DNA from 3 places in the Streptomyces sp. PSU-S4-23 genome. Region 2 is predicted to be linked to each of the others. Evidence: riboswitches for the same ligand, from Rfam matches in the RefSeq annotation. Region 2 holds a riboswitch; each other region holds the start of a gene.
What was found. A riboswitch is a leader RNA that binds a small molecule or an ion and turns the genes downstream of it on or off. The one in region 2 is predicted to bind cobalamin.
Positions count from the first base shown of each region.

Region 1: another riboswitch for cobalamin. It lies ahead of ACZ79I_RS08425 (cobalamin biosynthesis protein); the one in region 2 lies ahead of ACZ79I_RS26835 (ribonucleoside-diphosphate reductase subunit alpha).
Region 3: another riboswitch for cobalamin. It lies ahead of nicT (Nickel transporter NicT); the one in region 2 lies ahead of ACZ79I_RS26835 (ribonucleoside-diphosphate reductase subunit alpha).

Region 1 covers NZ_JBVMUU010000002.1:1,667,812-1,673,144, forward strand. The annotation lists gene ACZ79I_RS08410 (helix-turn-helix domain-containing protein) at 1-364, shown strand, start outside; gene ACZ79I_RS08415 (hypothetical protein) at 406-858, shown strand; gene ACZ79I_RS08420 (DUF397 domain-containing protein) at 1,129-1,350, opposite strand; cobalamin riboswitch at 1,654-1,792, shown strand; gene ACZ79I_RS08425 (cobalamin biosynthesis protein) at 1,894-2,850, shown strand; gene ACZ79I_RS08430 (cobyric acid synthase) at 2,847-4,355, shown strand; gene cobN (cobaltochelatase subunit CobN) at 4,352-5,333, shown strand, end outside.
Region 2 covers NZ_JBVMUU010000002.1:5,850,237-5,855,569, reverse strand. The annotation lists gene ACZ79I_RS26855 (GntR family transcriptional regulator) at 188-952, shown strand; gene ACZ79I_RS26850 (DUF3311 domain-containing protein) at 1,240-1,506, shown strand; gene mctP (monocarboxylate uptake permease MctP) at 1,503-3,131, shown strand; gene ACZ79I_RS26840 (GNAT family N-acetyltransferase) at 3,204-3,728, shown strand; adenosylcobalamin-variant (AdoCbl-variant) riboswitch at 3,804-3,915, shown strand; gene ACZ79I_RS26835 (ribonucleoside-diphosphate reductase subunit alpha) at 4,048-5,333, shown strand, end outside.
Region 3 covers NZ_JBVMUU010000002.1:6,653,417-6,658,749, reverse strand. The annotation lists gene ACZ79I_RS30300 (cell division protein SepF) at 1-83, opposite strand, end outside; gene ACZ79I_RS30295 (hypothetical protein) at 421-2,109, shown strand; gene ACZ79I_RS30290 (ArsR/SmtB family transcription factor) at 2,117-2,464, opposite strand; cobalamin riboswitch at 2,557-2,762, shown strand; gene nicT (Nickel transporter NicT) at 2,791-3,879, shown strand; gene ACZ79I_RS30280 (GNAT family N-acetyltransferase) at 4,013-4,555, opposite strand; gene ACZ79I_RS30275 (YcnI family copper-binding membrane protein) at 4,790-5,333, opposite strand, start outside.

The DNA.
Region 1 (5,333 bases), 4.2 Mb from region 2:
CGACGTGAGCATCGTGCTGGACGAGGCGGTCGTGCGGAGGGTCATCGGCGGACCGGGGGTGATGCGACGTCAGCTGGAACACCTCAAGACGATGTCCCAGCACCCCAGGGTCACCATGCGCCTGCTGCCGTTCGCGGCGGGCGCGCACTACAGCATGGGCGGGTCCTTCACCCTGCTCGGCTTCAGGGACGACGACGACCTGCTCTACCTGGAGGGCGCCACCGGCAGCGTGGCGAACCGGGACGACCTCGACCTCACGTCCCGCTACCAGGAGTGCTTCGAGGACATCAGCAACAAGGCGTACGACGGCGACCGGATGATCGAGCTGATCGACGCGGTCAAGGAGAGTCTCGGCAACGGCTGAAACCCGGGAGGAACGGCCCGGGCGGACAACGGGGAGGGGCCATGGCGGCCTTGGGGATTGCTGACTGGTACAGGCGGCTGCGCACGCTCCGCTCCGTCGCGACGGACAGGCCGCCGGGCGTCCCGCCGCGGCCCGCCGGGCCGCACGAGGGCGCCCCCGCGCTCCACGAGGTGGAGCACACGGGCGGCGAGGACGGCACACGGCCCCCGGGCGGCCGACTGCTGCTGGGCACGGCGTGCGGCAGCGTCCTGCTGTTCGGCATCGCCGTGTCCGCCCGGGTGGCGCCCAGCCTCGCGCTGGACGCTCTGACCCCCCTGACCACGACGGTGGTCGGGGTACTCGGCGCGGCCGCCGTCACCGTGCTCGCGGCCTGCGTCGGCCGGTCGCTGCGCGGCCGCTCGTCGGCGCCGCGCGCGCCCGGGCTCAGCGGGTCCCCGAGCCCCGCGGACGAACCGTCGCCACAGCCCGGTCGAGAACACGGAGACGCTCCGTGACGGGGGTGAGGCCCCACCACAGCCCGGCGCTGGCGGCCGCGACGATCGTCACCACGAGCCAGACCAGGGCCCGCGCCGTGGATCCCGGTACGAGCAGCGCGGCGAGCGCTCCGACGCCCACCGCGAACACCCCCGTGGTCAAGGAGAAGAGTGCCAGCGGGGCCGCCGCCGACAAGGACGGGCGCGGAGTGTGGGGACCGCCCGCGCGTGCCGAGACATCCCTGGCCCTGTCTGCCATACGGGTCCCCTCCCGCCCTCTGGACGGCCCCTTCAGAAACCGCCGGCCGCCGGGTTCTCAAGTCCAGCCAGCAAACCACACCACGCGGCACGGCGAAAGACGAGCACCGGCCCGGCCCGCCGTTTCGAGTCACGCACGAGCACGTGCGCTGTCTCCACGGTCACTTCGACGCAGTCGTTGTTGTCCCCTCCCGAGTGACTGCTCTTGCGCCACACCCGCCCCGTCGGGTCCCTGCCGATCACACCGACCTCCACTCACCAGTCAGCGCACCGACACAGCGTCCTCACCGTGACGCTCCCGAGCGCCGTGTCCCACCGCTGCCACAGGCAACAGAGGCCCGGCCACACCAGGTTCGTCTCCCCGCAACGAATCACCCAATGCCGCTCGTCGGCGCTCTTCGCGTTGGTCATGCCGATTCGTTCGTAGTGCCGTCCCTAGTCTTCCCAGCTTCCCCGCGCGGAAAGAGCACAGATAGCGCCGATTCGGTTGGCTGACGATATTTCAGCGGTGTGGGGCTCAGCACACCGCAGCGTCGCAGGTCAAGACCCAGTTGACGGGTGTTCCGGAGGCGTGGTGGACTGCCGGGGCCACCACGGCGGCAGGAGAGGAAGCCGGTGCAAGTCCGGCGCGGTCCCGCCACTGTCACCGGGAAGGAACGTCCCGGGAGCCAGGAACTCTCACCGCCGGTCTCATCGAACCAGGGCGTGGACACCCTGAGTGAGGACATATCGCCATGCGCGGCTGCCGATCGAGGTTCCGTACCCGCCCCCTGCCCGACCCCACGGTCGGCTGAGCCGATGGGTGCCGATCGCGTCTTCGCGTACGGCGCCGCCGCCGGCCTCCTCGGTGACCTCCTGCTCGGCGATCCGCGCCGAGGGCATCCGGTCGCCGCGTTCGGGCGGGCCGCGGGCGTCGTGGAGCGGGTGTTGTGGCGGGACCACCGCGGGTGGGGCGCGCTGCACACCGCCGTGTGCGCCGGGGGCGCCGTGGCGACGGCGGCGCTGGCCGCGTCCGTCGCGCGCCCCTCGCGCGCCGCGTCCCTGGTCCTGACCGCCGCCGCCACCTGGGCCGTCGTCGGGGGGACGTCCCTGGCGCGGGAGGCGCGGGCCGTCGGGCGCTCCCTGGAGGCGGGGGACATCGGGGCCGCCCGTGCGCGGCTGCCCCATCTGTGCGGACGGGACCCCCAGGCGCTCGACGCCGACGGGATCGCGCGGGCGGTCGTGGAGTCCGTCGCCGAGAACACCTCCGACGCCGTGGTGGGCGCGCTGGTGTGGGGAGCCGTCGCCGGTGTGCCCGGGCTCGCCGGCTTCCGTGCCGTCAACACCCTCGACGCCATGGTGGGCCACGTCTCGCCCCGGTACCGGCGGTTCGGGTGGGCGTCCGCCCGGCTCGACGACCTCGCCGGATGGCCGGGGGCACGGCTGACAGCCCTCCTCGCGGCGGCCTCCGGCCCCGATCCGCGCGGCGCCGTGCGCGCCTGGCGTGCCGACGCCGCGCGGCATCCGAGCCCCAACGCGGGCCCGGTGGAGGCCGCGTTCGCGGGTGCCCTGGGCGTACGGCTGGGCGGAACGCTGTCGTACGGGGGCCGCGTCGAGCACCGGCCCGTCCTCAACGCGGCGGGGCGCGCGGTGCGCACGGACGACATCGAACGGGCGGTACGGCTCTCCCGCGGGGTCAGCGGGCTCGCGCTCGGCGTCACCCTCGCCGGGCGCCTCGCGGCCCGACGGCTTCTCGCGAAGGGACACACCTCATGAGCGGCGGACTCCTCGTCGCCGGCACCACCTCCGACGCCGGCAAGAGCGTCGTCGCCGCCGGGATCTGCCGCTGGCTGGTACGGCAGGGAGTGAAGGTCGCGCCCTTCAAGGCGCAGAACATGTCCCTCAACTCCTTCGTCACCCGTGAGGGCGCCGAGATCGGGCGGGCGCAGGCCATGCAGGCCCAGGCGTGCCGTACCGAGCCGACCGCGCTGATGAACCCCGTACTGCTCAAGCCGGGCGGCGAGCAGAGCAGCCAGGTCGTGCTGCTCGGCAGGCCGGTCGGCGAGCTGAGCGCACGCGGGTACCACGGGGGGCGGCAACGGCAGCTTCTCGGCACCGTCCTGGACTGCCTCGCCGAGTTGCGGGGCACCTACGACGCGGTGATCTGCGAGGGGGCCGGCAGTCCTGCCGAGATCAATCTGCGGCGCACCGACATCGTGAACATGGGGATCGCCCGCAACGCCCGGCTCCCCGTCCTCGTCGTCGGCGACATCGACCGCGGTGGCGTGTTCGCCTCCTTCTTCGGCACGGTCGCGCTGCTCTCGCGCGAGGACCAGGAGCTCGTCGCCGGATTCCTCGTCAACAAGTTCCGCGGCGACGTCTCACTGCTGGAGCCGGGGCTCGACATGCTGCACGGGCTCACCGGACGGCGGACTTACGGCGTGCTGCCGTTCCGGCACGGCCTCGGGATCGACGAGGAGGACGGGCTGCGGGTGTCCCTCCGGGGTGCCGTACGCGAGTCTCGGATCGCCGCGCCGTTCGGCGAGGACGTGCTGCGGGTCGCCGTGTGCGCCGTCCCCCTCATGTCCAACTTCACCGACGTGGACGCGCTGGCCGCCGAGCCGGGCGTGGCGGTCCGGTTCGTGGACCGGCCCGAGGAGCTGGCCGACGCCGACCTCGTCGTCGTCCCCGGCACCCGCGGCACCGTCAGGGCCCTGGAGTGGCTGCGCGAACGCGGCCTCGCGGACGCCCTGGTGCGCAGGGCCGCGGAAGGGCGCCCGGTCCTCGGTGTCTGCGGCGGTTTCCAGATCCTCGGCGAGCACATCGAGGACGAGGTGGAGAGCCGCAGGGGACACGTCGAGGGGCTGGGGGTGCTGCCGGTGCGGGTCCGGTTCGCACGGGAGAAGACCCTGACCCGGCCCGCCGGAAAGGCCCTCGGCGAGCGCGTCGAGGGGTACGAGATCCACCACGGGGTCGCCGAGGTCACCGGTGGCGATCCCTTCCTCGACGGCTGCCGGGTCGGTCAGACCTGGGGCACCCACTGGCACGGCTCCCTGGAGTCGGACGGTTTCCGGCGGGCGTTCCTGCGCGAGGTGGCGGCCGCCGCGGGCCGCCGCTTCGTGCCCGCGCCCGACACGTCGTTCGCCGCGCTGCGCGAGGAGCAGCTCGACCGGCTCGGCGACCTGATCGAACAGCACGCGGACACGGACGCGCTGTGGCGGCTCATCGAGTCGGGCGCGCCGCCAGGACTGCCCTTCATTCCCCCGGGAGCGCCCGCATGAGCACAGTGTTGTTGTTGTCGACCGCCGACACGGATCTGCTGGCGGCCCGTGCCTCCGGCGCGCCCTACCGGATCGGCAACCCGGTCCGGGTGGACGTCGACACCGAGCTGCCCGCCCTCCTGGAGGGCGCGGACATCGCCGTCGTACGTCTGCTGGGCGGCAAGCGCGCCTGGGAGGACGGGCTCGCCCGGCTGAGGGCCTGCGGTGTCCCGACCGTGCTGCTGGGCGGAGAGTCCGTGCCCGACGCCGAGCTGATGGCCGAGTCGTCCGCGCCCGCGGGTGTCGTGGCCGAGGCGCTGCGCTACCTCGTGGAGGGCGGCCCCGCCAACCTCGCGGAACTGGCCCGGTTCCTGTCCGACACCGTGCTGCTGACCGGTGAGGGGTTCGTCGAGCCGCGCACGATGCCCGAGTACGGGGTCCATGGGGAGCGGGGGCACGTCGAGGGGCGGCCCACCGTCGGCGTGCTCTTCTACCGGGCCCATGAACTGAGCGGCAACACCGCCTTCGTGGACGCGCTGTGCGACGCGATCGAGGCGAAGGGCGCCAACGCCCTGCCGGTGTTCTGCGGTTCGCTGCGCGGCGCCGACCCGGGGCTGTACGCGCTGCTGTCGGGGGCCGACGCCCTGGTGGCCACCGTCCTCGCCGCCGGCGGCACGCACGCCTCCCAGGCGTCGGCGGGCGGCGAAGAGGAGTCCTGGGACGTCGGGGCGCTCGCGGACCTGGGTGCCCCGGTGCTCCAGGGCCTGTGCCTGACCTCCTCCCGCGCCGCGTGGGAGGAGTCCGACGCCGCCCTCTCCCCCATGGACGCGGCCATGCAGGTCGCGATCCCGGAGTTCGACGGCCGCCTCGTCACGGTCCCCTTCTCCTTCAAGGAGCAGGGCCCGGACGGCGTACCGGTGTACGCGGCCGACCCGGAGCGGGCGGCGCGGGTCGCCGGGATCGCCGTACGGCACGCGCGGCTGCGGCACACGGCGAACG
Region 2 (5,333 bases):
TGGACCACATGGACGGGGTGGACTAGACCATCCGGGACGCCGACGGTATACAGAGGGGATCCCCGGCCGCGTAACGGGGATCACGAAGCGTCCGGGGGCATCCGCCCCCGTGAAGCCGTGCCACGATGTGAGCCGTGACCGACGGGCCTGTCGGTCGCTTCGGCATCCGGAGCCGGGAAGGCAGAGCATGAGCACCGACGTCAGCAGTGCGGAGAGCGAGGGCGGGGCGACCGTCCGCACCGCGCGCGTGCCTAAGTACTACCGTCTGAAGAAGCATCTGCTGGAGATGACGGAGACGCTGCCGCCCGGGACGCCGGTGCCGCCCGAGCGCACGCTGGCGGCCGAGTTCGACACCTCACGCACGACCGTGCGCCAGGCCCTGCAGGAACTGGTCGTCGAGGGCCGCCTGGAGCGCATCCAGGGCAAGGGCACGTTCGTCGCCAAGCCGAAGGTCTCGCAGGCGCTGCAACTCACCTCGTACACCGAGGACATGCGGGCCCAGGGCCTGGAGCCGACCTCGCAGCTGCTGGACATCGGCTACATCACCGCCGACGACATGCTCGCCGGACTGCTCGACATCTCGCCCGGCGGCCGGGTGCTGCGCATCGAACGGCTGCGGCTGGCGAGCGGCGAGCCGATGGCCATCGAGACGACGCACCTGTCCGCGAAGCGCTTCCCGGCGCTGCGCCGGTCGCTGGTGAAGTACACCTCGCTGTACACGGCGCTCGCGGAGGTCTACGACGTCCACCTCGCCGAGGCCGAGGAGACCATCGAGACGTCGCTGGCCACCCCGCGCGAGGCCGGCCTGCTCGGCACGGACGTGGGCCTGCCGATGCTGATGCTCTCGCGGCACTCCCTGGACCGGCAGGGCCAGCCGGTGGAGTGGGTGCGGTCCGTCTACCGCGGCGACCGCTACAAGTTCGTGGCGAGGCTGAAGAGGCCCACCGAGTAGAACAACGTGCGGGCGGTATGGCGCCGCCCCCGAAGCTGCTCTACCGTCCTCCCGTCGCCGCACGGACGGGAGGACGGCCCGGTGCCCACCCAGAACGTTTCCCGGCCCCCGTTCCGTCACGCTGCGTACTCACACGGGTGCGTACGGACGACCCAGAGGTATATACCCCCGGGGGTTTCTATTGCTGTTGGAAACCGATATGCGGAGGGGGCTTCCGCATTCCAGACACCGTCACCTACATTGCCTGCGCGTTACCCCCAGTGATCAGTGAGGAGACGGAGCCGCCCATGTCGAACGAGCCCACCGCAAGAGGGACGGCGGTGGTGACGCCTGTGCGCGTCGTCATCGCCCTCTGCCTCCTAGCTCCTTTTGTCGCGATGCTGTGGGTCGGGTCCTATGCCAAGACGGACCCGGCCTTCATCGGCATCCCCTTCTTCTACTGGTACCAGATGCTGTGGGTGCTGATCTCCACGGCGCTGACGATGATCGCGTACAAGCTGTGGCAGCGTGACCAGCGCGCCCAGGCCTCGAAGAAGGGCGGTGCGGCGGAATGAAGGACGGCGTGAACGGCGTGGCGCTCGGCGTCTTCGTCTTCTTCTTCCTGGCCGTGACCGTCATGGGCTTCCTGGCGGCACGCTGGCGCAAGGCCGACAACGAGCACACCCTGGACGAATGGGGCCTGGGCGGACGGTCGTTCGGCACCTGGATCACCTGGTTCCTGCTCGGCGGCGACCTCTACACGGCGTACACCTTCGTGGCCGTGCCGGCGGCGATCTACGCGGCGGGCGCGATGGGCTTCTTCGCGGTGCCGTACACGATCCTGGTCTACCCGCTGATCTTCATGTTCCTGCCCCGTCTGTGGTCGGTGTCGCACCGGCACGGCTACGTGACGACGTCGGACTTCGTGCGCGGCCGCTTCGGCTCGAAGGGCCTGTCGCTGGCGGTGGCGGTCACCGGCATCCTGGCGACGATGCCGTACATCGCGCTCCAGCTGGTCGGCATCCAGGCCGTGCTGGACGTGATGGGCGTGGGCGGCGGCACGAGCACGCACTGGTTCGTGAAGGACCTGCCGCTGCTGATCGCCTTCGGCGTGCTGGCGGCCTACACGTACTCCTCGGGTCTGCGGGCGCCCGCCCTGATCGCGTTCGTGAAGGACGCGCTGATCTACATCGTCATCGCGGTGGCGATCATCTACATCCCGATCAAGCTGGGCGGCTTCGACGACATCTTCACCAAGGCCGGCCAGGCGTTCTCGCAGACGAACCCGGCGACGGGCAAGCCGCGCGGGGCGCTGGTGACCCCGGAGGCGGGCCAGTGGACATACGTGACCCTCGCGCTGGGCTCGGCGCTGGCGCTGTTCATGTACCCCCACTCGATCACCGCGACGCTGTCCTCACGCAGCCGTGAGGTGATCCGCCGCAACACCACGATCCTGCCCCTGTACTCGCTGATGCTGGGTCTGCTCGCGCTGCTCGGCTTCATGGCCATCGCGGCCGGTGTCAAGGTGCAGAACGGCCAGCTGGCGATCCCGCAGCTGTTCGAGGACATGTTCCCGGACTGGTTCGCGGGCGTGGCGTTCGCGGCGATCGGCATCGGGGCGCTCGTCCCGGCGGCGATCATGTCCATCGCGGCGGCGAACCTCTTCACCCGCAACATCTACAAGGACTTCATCAAGCCGGATGCCACGCCCCACCAGGAGACCAGGGTCTCCAAGATCGTGTCGCTGCTGGTGAAGGTGGGCGCCCTGGTCTTCGTCCTGACGATGGACAAGACGGTGGCCATCAACTTCCAGCTCCTCGGCGGTATCTGGATCCTGCAGACCTTCCCGGCCATGGTCGGCGGCCTGTTCACCCGCTGGTTCCACCGCTGGGCGCTGCTGGCGGGCTGGGCGGTCGGCATGGTGTACGGCACGATCGCCGCGTACGGCGTCGCCTCCCCGACCCAGAAGCACTTCGGCGGCTCGGCGAAGGAGATCCCCGGCATCGGCGAGATGGGCTACATCGGCCTGACGGCGTTCGTGCTGAACGTCGCGGTCACCGTGGTGCTGACCCTCGTCCTGAAGGCGGTCAAGGCTCCGGAAGGCGTCGACGAGACCCAGCCGGGCGACTACACGGCGGACGCGGGCGACCCCGGGGTGCAGGTGGAACTGCCGCCGGCCACGGCGGACACCGCACACTGAGCCGGACCTGAGGACGGGCCGCCGGAGTGATCCGGCGGCCCGTTGTCGTACCCGTCCTGCACACTGACCCTCATGGACATCGTGATCCGGCGGGCGGAACCCGGCGACTACGAGACGCTCGGGGAGATCACCGCACAGGCGTACCTCCGAGACGGCCTCCTGGACTTCGGGGAGAGCGACGAGTACCTCGGCGAGCTGAGGGACGTGGCCAAGCGGGCCGCCGCCGCAGAGGTGCTGGTGGCGATCGGGCGCACGAGCGTCCCCGCTGCCCGGGGGAGCGTGCTCGGCGGGGTGACCTTCGTGCCGGACGGGGGCCCCATGGCGGACATCGCCCGCCCCGGCGAGGCCGAGATACGGATGCTCGCCGTCTCCCACGCGGCCCGGGGCCGGGGGATCGGCGAGGCCCTCGTACGCGCCTGTGTCGACCGGGCGCGGGCCACGGACGGCTGCGTGCGGATCGTCCTGTCGACCCAGCACACGATGCGCACCGCCCACCGCATCTACGAGCGCCTGGGCTTCGTCCGCACCCCCGGGCGCGACTGGAACCCGATCCCGCACCTCGACCTCGCCCTCCTCACCTATGAGTTGCCCCTCTGACACACCCCGAAGCCGACAGGACACAACATCTGGGGGTGACATCGAACCCCGGCACAAGATGTATGCTCATGCTCGCTGTCGCCGCAGGGGAATCCGGTGCGAATCCGGAACTGTCCCGCAACGGTGTACTTCTGCGTGTTCGCCTCCGCGTGCGCGTACGAGCGTCAGTCCGAGGGCCTGCCGACAGCGCGCCCGGCCGTCCGGCCCGGCGCCCTGACGTCCGGGCCTCGTGGAATGGGCCGGTGGACGCGACGCCGCGTGCGCTCGTGAGCCGCCCCACCCTCCGCAAGGCCCCGTGCCGAGCGAGGGAGAGCCCTACGTGACCATCGCGCCAGCCGACCCGGTGTCAGCGACTCCGTCCGCGACACCGGCGGTGACCGACGGGAGGGACGGTCCCGGTGCCGCGCTGCTGCGGACCCTGACCGAGCTGACCGCCGACCTTCCGGACGCCGACCCCGGCCGGGTCGCCGCCGCCGCGCTGCGCGGCCGGTCGGCGCACACGGACGAGGCGGAGCTGCGCGAACTGGCCATGGAGGCGGCCGCCGGCCTCGTCTCCGAGGATCCCGCGTACTCAAGGCTGGCCGCCCGGCTGCTGACGATCGGGATCCGGGCCGAGGCCGCGTCACAGGGCGTCACGTCGTTCACGGAGTCCATCGCCACCGGACACCGGGAAGGGCTCATCGCCGACCGCACCGCCGCGTTCGTGCGCCTGCACGCCGACCGGCTCGACGCACTCGTGGACCCCCTTGCCGACGACCGCTTCGGCTACTTCGGTCTGCGCACCCTGCACAGCCGCTACCTCCTGCGGCACCCGATCACCCGCAAGACCGTCGAGACACCGCAGTACTTCATGCTGCGCGTCGCCTGCGGCCTCGCCGGGGACACGGTGCCCGGCCCGGAGTCCGGCTCCCGGACCGTGGACGAGGTCGCCGCGCTCTACCGGCTGATGAGCCGCCTCGACTACCTCCCCTCCTCCCCCACGCTCTTCAACTCCGGCACGCGGCACCCCCAGATGTCGTCCTGCTACCTCCTCGACTCCCCGAAGGACGAGCTGGACTCCCTCTACGAGCGCTACCACCAGGTCGCCCGCCTCTCCAAGCACGCCGGCGGCATCGGGCTGTCGTTCTCCCGCATCCGCTCCCGCGGGTCCCTCATCCGCGGCACCAACGGGCACTCGGGCGGCATCGTCCCGTTCCTGAAGACCCTGGACGCCTCGGTCGCCGCGGTGAACCAGGGCGGCCGGCGCAAGGGCGCCGCCGCGGTCTACCTGGAGACCTGGCACTCCGACATCGAGGAGTTCCTCGAACTGCGGGACAACACCGGTGAGGACGCCCGCCGCACCCACAACCTCAACCTCGCGCACTGGGTCCCGGACGAGTTCATGCGCCGGGTCGAGGCCGACCGGCCGTGGTCGCTGTTCTCACCGTCCGACGTGCCGGAGCTGGTCGACCTCTGGGGCGAGGAGTTCGACGCCGCCTACCGCGCGGCGGAGGCCGCCGGGCTCGCCCGCAGGACCATCCCGGCCCGCGATCTGTACGGCCGTATGATGCGCACGCTCGCCCAGACCGGCAACGGCTGGATGACCTTCAAGGACGCCGCCAACCG
Region 3 (5,333 bases), 800 kb from region 2:
GACGGCCAGGCGTCCCGCCCGCGCAACGGAACGACCTGGGCGAGCCCTTCCCACTGTTCGTCGGTGACATCGCGACTGTTCACCGGCCCTCCCCGGGGTGGCTCGCACTCATCGTCTGCACCGGTCAATTCTTACGCATGGTCACCCGTTCGGCCCAACAGCGACACGGACCGCTACAGTCCCGGCCGTCACTTCGGCCGGAAGGCGCCCCTCGCGTGCCGCCCTCGCGTGCCGCCCTCGTGTGCCCACCCTCCCACCTCTCCCGCACCGGCCGCGCACCGAGGACAGATGCCTCTTACCGCCCTCACACCGGACTCTTCACCTTCATCGGCTTGATGTTCATCATGTCCGCTTACGTTCCCTGTCGTGCACTTGGCAGAAGTGAGGCCGCCGGCGAAGGGCCGGTGGACGCGCCCGCCCATGACCGCGCCGGACGGGCCGGACGGCCCGGACGCGCCGGAGGAGACTCCCGCTCAGTGGCATCGCGTCCTGACGCTGCTCGCGGACATCAGCCTGTTCATCGGCACCCGCGCGGTGTGGTCCTCCGCCGCCAGTCACCACCTGGCGGTCGCCGCGGTCATCTCGGTGTGCTACGCGTCGATCCTGGCCACCGGTGTGCTGACGCTGGTCGTGCGGAGCACCCGTGCACTGGCGCGCCTCGACCTGACGGTCCTGGTCACAGCAGTCACGCTCGCCTACTGCGCGCTCTCCGTGAAGCACGGGTTCAGCGACGAGTCCGTCCTCACCACACAGGCCGCCCGCGAACTGCTGCACGGCCGGCCGGTGTACGGGCAGCCGTGGCCCTGGCTGTTCGGTCACGGCGTCGCGTACACGGCGACGGTGCACGGCGGTTACGACTTCACGTACGGCTACCCGCCGCTGACCCTGCTGCTGACCGCGCCACTGCTGTGGGCCGGCCACGGCGCGCTGCCGGAGACCCTGGTCACCACCAGCGCGATCGTGCTGGGCGCGGTCGTCCTGCGGAGGATGCTGCCGGCACCGTGGCGTTCGGCGGCCACCATGGTGTGCCTGGGCTTCGGCATGGTCCCGACGTACGCCCGGCTCGGCTACCCGGCGGTGGTTGCGCTGGCCTTCCTCATCCCCGTGGTGGTGCGCTGGACCCGCATGGGCGAGGGCGGTCCGGCCGACTGGGCACGGGCCGCCTGTCTGGGGGCGGCCTGCGCGAGCCAGCAACTGCCGTGGTTCCTGGCGCCGTTCCTGCTCGCCGGGGTCTACGCACTGCGCCGCGGCGAACTGGGCGGGCGCGGGGCCGCCCTCGCCGTGGCGCGGATCGCCGGCACGGCCGCCGGCACCTGGCTGCTGATCAACGCCTACTTCATCGTGACCGAACCGCGCGGCTGGGCCGGGGGCATCGCCCTGCCGATCACCCAGGGCGCCGTGATCCACGGCCAGGGTCTGGTCGACATCTCGCTCTACTTCACCGACGGCAGCGACCGCCTGGTGTGGTACTCGCGCGCCGGCATGCTGCTGGCGGCGGGCCTGCTGGCGGTGTTCGCGCTGTTCGTGCGCCGGCTGGGCCCCGCCGCGACCGTGCTGCCCTGGTGCTCGTTCTTCCTGGCGACCCGTTCGCAGGACGGCTACTACCTGCTGATGACGCCGCTGTGGCTCGCGGCCGCCGTCACCGTGCCGCCCACCGCCTTCACCACCGCCTGGCAGCCGCGGCTGCTGCGGGGCCGCCCGGCGGCCCGGACGGCGCTGGCCGCCGCCCTGCTGCTGCCGTCCCTGGTGGCCGTCACGGTGGCGGCGACCGGCTCGCCGCCGTTGCGCATGCAGGCGCTCGGCTCGACCCGCACACCCCTCACCGTGGAGACGCTCACGGTCCGTGTGCGCAACACCGGCGACGCGGCTCTCCAGCCCCACTTCATGGTGACCACCGGGCAGGGCATGAGCCGCTACTGGACGGTGCTGCGCGGTCCGTCGTCCGTGCCCGCACACGCCACGGCCACCTACCGGCTCCGTGCGCCGGGCGGCCGTCTCGTCCTGCCCGCGAAGGGCACCCGCGTCCGGCTGCGTGCCTTCTCCGCGTCGCCGATGACGCTGTCGAGCCAGGACATCCTTCTGGAGCGCGGGACCGCGGCCCCGAAGTGACGGCCCGTCACGTGACTTGTTCCAGAAGCTCCAGCATCACCGAGTCGGTCACCCGGTAGCGGACGATCCGCCCCTGCTTCTCCCCCGCGACGACCTCGGCCGTCCGCAGCAGCCGCAGCGCCTGCGAGACGGCCGGGTCGTTCATGCCGGTCGCCACGGCGAGATCGGAGACGGCGAGCGGCCCGGCCCGGTGCAGGGCGAGCAGCAGGGCGAGCCGGCCGGGATCGGCGAGCAGGGAGAAGCGGTCGGCCCAGGCACGCACGGCTCCGGGCTCACCGATGGCTTCGATGGCCTGGCAGACCCGGTTGCCGTCGATGATGCGCCGGCCGGCGCGTTCGGCGGGGACGAGATGCATGCGGACCATTGTCCCAGGAGCCCCTGTGTGATCTTCGATACCTCGGGACATCTGCGCAACTGTGCAACCTTGCAGGCATTGCGGGGTCCGCCCTAAGGTGGGCGGGCCGTGGTGTTCGGGAAGACCGGTGAAAGCCCTCAGGGGCTCAGGCCGGAGCGGCCCTCGCCACTGTGATCGGGGAGTTCCCGTTCCGTGCCGCCCGTTCGCGGGTGGCGCCACTGGCCGTACGCGGCCGGGAAGGCTGGGACGGGCGCGGTGATCCGTCAGCCAGGAGACCGGCCACGGCATCTCACGAAGTGATCCACGAGGTGCTGGAGCGTGACCGTATGACCCTGCCCAACCCTGCGTCCTTCCGGTGGCGGCGCGAGGACACCCTGCGAACCGCCGCGCTGCTGGCGCTGATCGCGGCCCTGCACGTGGTCGCCTTCGGGATCCTGTTCCTCCTGGTGGTGCCGGGGCACTACGCCGTCGGCTCCAAGGCGTTCGGCATCGGGCTCGGTGTGACCGCGTACACCCTGGGCATGCGGCACGCCTTCGACGCCGACCACATCGCCGCGATCGACAACACCACCCGGAAACTGATGGCCGACGGCAAGCGGCCGGTGTCCGTCGGATTCTGGTTCGCGCTCGGCCACTCCAGCGTGGTGGTCCTGCTGGCCGTCATGATCGCGGCCGGCACCCAGCTCGCCGACCGGGTCACGAACGAGAACTCTCACACCCACCAGGTCCTGGGCTTCATGGGGACCACGGTGGCCGGCACGTTCCTCTACCTCATCGCCGCCCTCAACCTGGTCGCCCTCACCGGCATCCTGAGGGTCTTCAGGTCGATGCGCTCGGGAACGTACGACGAGAAGGAGCTCGAACGGCACCTGGACTCACGGGGGTTCATGAACCGCGTGCTCGGCCGCCTCACCAGGACGATCTCGCGCCCCGGCCAGATGTACCCGCTGGGCTTCCTGTTCGGGCTCGGCTTCGAGACGGCCACCGAGGTCACGCTGATGGTGATGGCGGGCTCGGGCGCGGCGGCCGGACTGCCCTGGTACGCGATCCTGTGCCTGCCGCTGCTGTTCACCGCCGGGATGTGCCTGTTCGACACCCTCGACGGCACGTTCATGAACTTCGCCTACCAGTGGGCCTTCTCCAACCCGGTGCGCAAGGTGTTCTACAACCTCACGATCACCGGACTGTCGATCGCGGTGGCCTTCCTGATCGGCACCATCGAACTGGTCGGCGTCCTGCACGAGAAGCTCGACCTGCGGGACGCGGTCACCGGCTGGATAGCGGGGCTCGACCTCGGCAACGTGGGCTTCGTCATCGTCGGGCTGTTCGTGGTCGTGTGGGCGGCCGCCCTCGCCTACTGGCGGCTGGCGAAGGTCGAGGAACGGTGGGCTCCCCGCCCCGCCGACGGGAGTTGACCGCCGGATCCGGCCGGACCGCGGGCGTGGCAGTGGCAGGTGCCGGCCGGTCGCCGTGATCGATGGCAGGCCGCGCCCGCGTCGATCGATCTGCTGCCCGGCGGCCGGCTCACCGTGCCCGTCGGGCGGCGGCTCAGACCCTGGGGTCCGGCTTCCAGTCCTGGGCGAGGAGCCCGAGCAGCACCATGTCCAGGAACTCGCCCATCACCCAGGCTGAGGAGCGCAGTACGCCCTCGCGGACGAAGCCGTTGCGCTCGGCGGAGCGCAGCATCGCGGCGTTGTCCGACAGCGTCTCGATCTGCAGCCGCTGCAGGCCGCGCACGACGAAACCGTAGTGGCACAGCACCGCGACCACGTCGGTGCCGTAGCCCTTGCCGCGCGAGGACGGCAGCAGCCCCACACCGATGTGCGCGGACCGGTTGTGGTTGTCGATGTTCCACAGCATCGCGTCGCCGACCAGCGTGCCGCCGTCCAGCTCCACCACGGAGAACGGGACGTGCCGCTGCTCCTTGTCGTCCACCACGAACTGCGAGTCCTTCGAGCCGGGCGTGATCGGCCGCCACGGCCGGCCGTCGGCCCGCGAGTGGTTGACCACGTCGTCGTAGAGCCCGGCCTGCAGGATCGGTATGTCGTCCTCGTGCCGGGCCCTGAGCCCGACCTTGGCGCCCCTCAGCATGCAGGCTTCCTATCCGACCGGGCCGGCCGGCGGCAACCCGATTAGCGGTCGTCGTAGCCGGCGCGGCGGCGGCTGCCACCGAGCCGGGCCATGGTGCGCTCGGCCACCCGGCGGTGGCGGCCCGGCGGCCGCGTCGGCACAAGTGCCCGACGACGATGGGCTCTCGCAGCCGCCGCGCTCTTTGCGTCTGCCGGGTCCCAGAGAGCGCGGCGGCCACACAACACCGTCACCGCGTCAGTCGTCGCTCTCCCCGGACGCCGAGGTGCGGGTGCGGCCGCGGACGATCGCGAAGCCCGCGGCGGCCAGGCCCAGGACGCCCACCACCAGGCCGGCGATGCCGAGGCCGCGGGCCGTGGAGTCGTCGGACGAGGCGGCCTTGGTGGTGGAGGTCCCCGTCCTCTCCGTGCCGGTGGAGGAGGACGCCGCCGGACCGACCTCCTCCGCGCCGCCCTTGGCGGTCAGCCGGAGCACCGGCGCCGGGTTCTCCGGCTCCTCCGACCCCTGTGTCTCCTCGATCCAGCGGGCGACCGTGCCGTCGGAGTAGGTCTGCAGCGTCTTGAAGGTCAACCGGTCGGTGTCGTCGGGGAGCCGGCCGAAGGCGACGTCGAAGTCCTGGTACTGACCGTGGCGGATGCGCCCGCCGGTCCAGGTGATCTGGGAGACGGCGTCGGTGATGGTGCCGTCGTCCGTGGTGACGGGCTTCTTGAGCTTGGTGGTGGTCACCTGCGCGGTCCAGCCGTTCTGCGGGCTGACCAGCACCCCCAGGACCGGGTGGTCG